Regions from separate parts of the Brevibacterium aurantiacum genome, predicted to be linked through region 1. Evidence: predicted binding sites of a transcription regulator. Region 1 holds the regulator's gene; the other holds the start of a gene.

Region 1 (2,398 bases):
AGGTGCTGTCTGACAAGGAATCCCGCGCCCAGTATGACCAGGTCCGCGCCATGGGCGGCGGAGCCAGGTTCACCGGTTCCGGTGGACCCGCAGGCGGTTCCGGCGGCGGATTCGACGACGTATTCTCCGACCTCTTCGGCGGAGGCGGACGGACACGGACCCGCTCGCCCTACGGCGGAGGCGGGGGAGACGTGCCCCCAGATCTCGCTGACCTTCTCAACGGCTTCGGCGGAGGAGGCTACGGCGGTGGCGGTTTCGGCGGCGGCTATTCGCCACCGACCAAGGGCGGGGACATCAAGTCCAACACCACCCTGTCGTTCACCGAAGCGATCAACGGAGCCTCGGTGAAGCTGAACATGCCGGGTGGGAAGCCGCTGACCGTGCGTACACCGATCGGGGTCAAGGACGGGCAGAAGATCCGCCTGGCCGGCAAGGGCAAGACCAGTCCGAACGGCGGCGAGCCCGGCGACGTGATCCTCACCGTGCACGTGAAACCGCACCCGGTATTCACCCGTGACGGTGACAATCTGCGCATGGACCTGCCCGTCAGCTTCGACGAGGCGGCCCTCGGCGCTGAGGTCAAGGTGCCGACCCTGGGCGGAACGCCCGTCAAGGTCAAGGTCGCACCGGGGACACCCTCGGGACGGACCCTGCGCGTGCGGGGCAAAGGTGTGAAGACGAAGAAAGGCACCGGCGATCTGCTGGCTACGGTCCAGATCGCGGTGCCGAAGAACCTGTCCAAGGAGGCCAAGGCTGCGGTCGAGTCGTTCAGGACTGCGACCGAGGGTGAAGACCCCCGCGCCGGCCTCCTGGACAAGGCCAAAGCCAGTTGAGGTGATGAAACACAATGCACATGCACATTTCGTCGAGTGCTGCGGTGTATGTCATCTCGGTGGCGGCGGATCTGGCGGGTATGCACCCGCAGACCTTGCGGCAGTATGACCGACTGGGTCTCGTCACCCCCGAGCGCACGGCAGGACGCGGTCGTCGCTACTCCGGTCAGGACATCGCCGAGCTGCGCATGATCCAGCAGCTCTCGCAGGACGAAGGCGTTAACCTCGTCGGGATCAAGAAGATCATCGACCTGCAGAATCAGGTCGATGCGCTCAAGTCCCGGAACGAGGAGCTGGAGACCGAAGTCAGGTCTCGGATGTCAGCGAAGGAACGCGAAGCTCGTGTCTTCGCTGCCGGCACTGCTGGTGACGTCGTCTCGATCTCGCGTGGCAGGCGGCCCCGGGGTCGGCCCGAGCCGGGTGCGATGGTTCTCTACAACAGGTTCAGACGCCGGTAAGCAACTGAGATTGGAGGCTGCCCGCGGCGCAGCCTCTTGTAGTCGACGCCGGCATTCGTCACTACACCGACCGTGCTGTGCCAGAATGTCGTTCATGGACGAAACTGACAAGCTCAAAAGTGCCGCGGACTCGGCCGACGACGCGGCCCAAGAAGCTGCGGACAGCAAGTGGTTCGAACGGGTTGCGCGAGCTGGTTTCGTCGCGAATGGAATCGTGCACATCATCCTCGGAGCCACCGCGGTTGCCGTTGGACTCGGTCGCGGTGGCGAGGCGGATCAATCGGGTGCGGTCCAACAGATGGCCGCACAGCCGTTCGGCATGGTGCTCATCGTCCTGTGCCTGATCGGCTGTGGGCTGATGGCCCTCTGGTGTGTGTTCAACGCCTTCTTCGGTTCCGCCTCTCTGCGCGGAGCCGGCACGAATGCCCCTCAGCATCGGCAGGGACGCCGCAGATGGGTCGAATTCATCAAAACGATCGGTTCCGCTGTTGCCTATGCCGCAGTTGCCCTGACGTTCGCCCAGTCCGTCATCGGCGGCGGATCTGATTCAGGCAAGACCAGCTCTCAGGCATCGACGACCCTGGCGAAGGCCCCGGGCGGCCTGTACATCCTCGCAGCGATCGGGGTTGTGATCGTCATGATCGGCATCGGTTTCTGTATCGCCGGGATCCGCCTCAAATGGATGGACGAGCTGCGGATGCCACGTAAGGCTCCGGTGAGCACGCTGCTGATTGCCACTGGCATCATCGGATATTTGGGCAAAGGCGCGACGCTGCTGGCAGTCGGAGCGCTCGTCGTCGTCTCGGCGATGACCGGTGACCCCGAAGAGTTCACGGGAATTGACGGAGCGCTCAAAGCGATGCGCGACCAGCCGTTCGGCACTGTGCTCATGCTCGCTGTGGGTGCTGGTCTTGTGCTCTACGGAGTCTTCCTCAGTCTGCGTGCTCGGTACGACCGGATGGATTGATGCCTCGGGCACGGCACATCGGCACAATTCCTTATGCCGGGAAATAGCCGCCCAACAGGGATGTCCGAACGTGAATGCAAGAAGAGTGCGAACCCTCCACGGGCTCGCACTCTTCTTACATTGTCATCGCCGCTGCGACG
Region 2 (2,398 bases), 150 kb from region 1:
GCAGAATCGCGACCGTGTCCTCGACGCTGGGCTCACCGACGTAGACCTGCTGGAACCTGCGTTCCAGGGCAGGGTCCTTCTCGATGTTCTCCCGGTACTCGTCGAGGGTGGTTGCGCCGACGAGGCGCAGTTCACCGCGGGCGAGCATCGGTTTGAGCATGTTGCCGGCATCCATCGCCGAGTCACCGGTGGCTCCGGCTCCGACGACGGTGTGGAGCTCATCGATGAACGTGATGATCTGACCATCGGCGTTCTTGATCTCTTCGAGAACGGCCTTGAACCGCTCCTCGAATTCACCGCGGTACTTCGCTCCGGCGACCATTGCGGACAGGTCCAGACTGATCAGGGTCTTGTTGCGCAGGGATTCGGGCACGTCTCCGGCCACGATCCGCTGAGCCAGTCCCTCGACGACGGCGGTTTTGCCGACGCCTGGTTCGCCGATGAGGACCGGGTTGTTCTTCGTCCTCCGGGAGAGGACCTGGATGACCCGTCGGATCTCCTTGTCGCGGCCGATGACCGGGTCGAGTTTGGCCTCACGTGCGGTGGCGGTGAGGTCGACGCCGTATTTCTCCAGCGACTGCATCGTGTCCTCGGGATTTTCCGAGGTGACCTTCTTGCCTCCGCGCAGCTCGGGCAGGGCAGCCAGCAGCGCATCGCGTCCGGCGCCGTTGGCTCGAAGGGCTTCGCCTGCCCCGTCCTTGCCTGCGGCTGCCGCGAGCAGCAGGTGCTCGGTCGACACGAACTGATCGCCGAGGCTCGTCATCTCCTCCTGCGCGAGATTCATCATCTCGAGTCCGGAGCGCGAGAGTCCCGGCTGGGCGACGGTCTGCCCGCTGACGGTGGGGAAGCCGTCGATGGTCGAACGGACAGCGGCGAGCACGGTCCGGGGGTCGGCGCCGACCTTGGTCACCAGGTTCGAGGCCAGTGAGTCGGGCTGATCAAGCAGCGCCGCGACCACGTGGGCGGGCTCGACCTGGTTGTTCCTCCTGGCCACGACGTCATTGATCGCGGACTGCAGCGTCTCGCGTGATTTGGTTGTCATCTGTGCGTCCATGCGCATCTCCTTCACAAGTGTTCCGTGAACAGTAATTGCTCTCGAAGAGTTCAACACCAACAAAGTTGAGTCTATTCCACTCAGCTTTAGAAAAACCCGAGAATCCGCCTCCTCGCGGGGAGCATGTCACGCAGGCGCACCGCGGGGAGTGACTCGACGCAGCAGCTCACCTCAGAAGCACGGATTGGAGGTCGAATCGGCGCAGCACCCTGTCGGCGACCTCCGGATCGGTGCCGCGTTCGCGCCGGGCCTTGAGCACTTCCGTGCGGGCCGACTGCAGCGCCCGGGTCTGCACCTTGGCCATGACCTCGCGGTTCTCCTTCAGCGTCGTCGCCTGTTCAGAGCTGGCCTGGTCGTCAGTGGTTCCCAGCAGCTGCGCATAGAGGCCCTTGAAGCGGGCGCGCAGAGGGTCGGCCACCTCGTCGGGCAGAGCCGGGTCGTTCTTGATCTGGTGGAGGGCGGCTTTGTAGGCCCGGGCCGCGATCTCCTTCGTCGCCTGGCGTTCCTTCTCCGCCTCGTCGTCGATGCCTAGGACGTTGACGATGGTGGGGAAGGTGAGGCCGGCGAGCACCAGCGTCACGAGCAGGATCACCGCGGCTGCGACGAGGATGTAGGAACGGCCGGGGAAGGGTTCGCCGGTGTCTGTGGTCGCCGGAATCGACAGGGCCAGTGCGATCGTGGCCAAACCGCGCATGCCGCCCCAGGTCATGAGCGTGGCATCCCTGATGTTCAGCGGTGCGGCATCCGGGTCCTCCTCCCTGCGCTTGTTCTCCAGCACGGTTCCGATGAGCAGCCAGCCGAACCGCACGGCGATGACGATGAGCGCGATGCCCAACCCCACGAGGACGGCCTTTCCCAGGTCGGCGTGCTCGGACTCGACGACCATGCGCAGATCGAGGCCGATGAGGCCGAAGGCGATTCCGGTGATGAGCATTTCCAGGACCTGCCACGTCGAGGCCTGGGTGACACGTTCCGCCGAGTTGCCTTCGACGTCGCGCCTGCGCACCTCGAGCGCGGCCACGACGACGGCGATGACTCCGCTGGCATGGAAATGTTCGGCGATGAGGTAGACGCCGAAGGGCAGCATGAGCATGAGCGAGGAGCGGGCGATCGTATGGTCGATCTTCTCCATCACCCACCACACGATGAACACGACGACGAGGCCGACGGTGATGGCGATGACCGCGGAGATGAGGAAGGACAGGGCCAGCTGACCGAAGTCCACCTCGGTGCCGGACATGGCTGCCGCCATCGCCGTCTGGAAGATGACGAGGGAGGCGGCATCGTTGAACAGCCCTTCACTCTGCAGGGTCGACATGATCCGCCGAGGTATCGAGACAGTTC

What was found. Region 1 encodes HspR, which represses chaperone genes until heat shock. Its sites were predicted from a motif close to AAGTTGAGTCNNNNNGACTCAACTT; they were not measured.
Region 2: clpB (ATP-dependent chaperone ClpB) is a predicted target of HspR. The motif match lies at 1,117-1,141, and genes of this name have one in related genera.

Annotation. Positions count from the first base shown of each region.
Region 1 is NZ_CP025333.1:3,588,277-3,590,674, reverse strand. Features, by position in the region: gene CXR25_RS16605 (DnaJ C-terminal domain-containing protein) at 1-833, shown strand, start outside; gene CXR25_RS16600 (heat shock protein transcriptional repressor HspR) at 848-1,291, shown strand; gene CXR25_RS16595 (DUF1206 domain-containing protein) at 1,386-2,258, shown strand.
Region 2 is NZ_CP025333.1:3,735,849-3,738,246, reverse strand. Features, by position in the region: gene clpB (ATP-dependent chaperone ClpB) at 1-1,054, opposite strand, end outside; gene CXR25_RS17230 (Na+/H+ antiporter) at 1,221-2,398, opposite strand, start outside.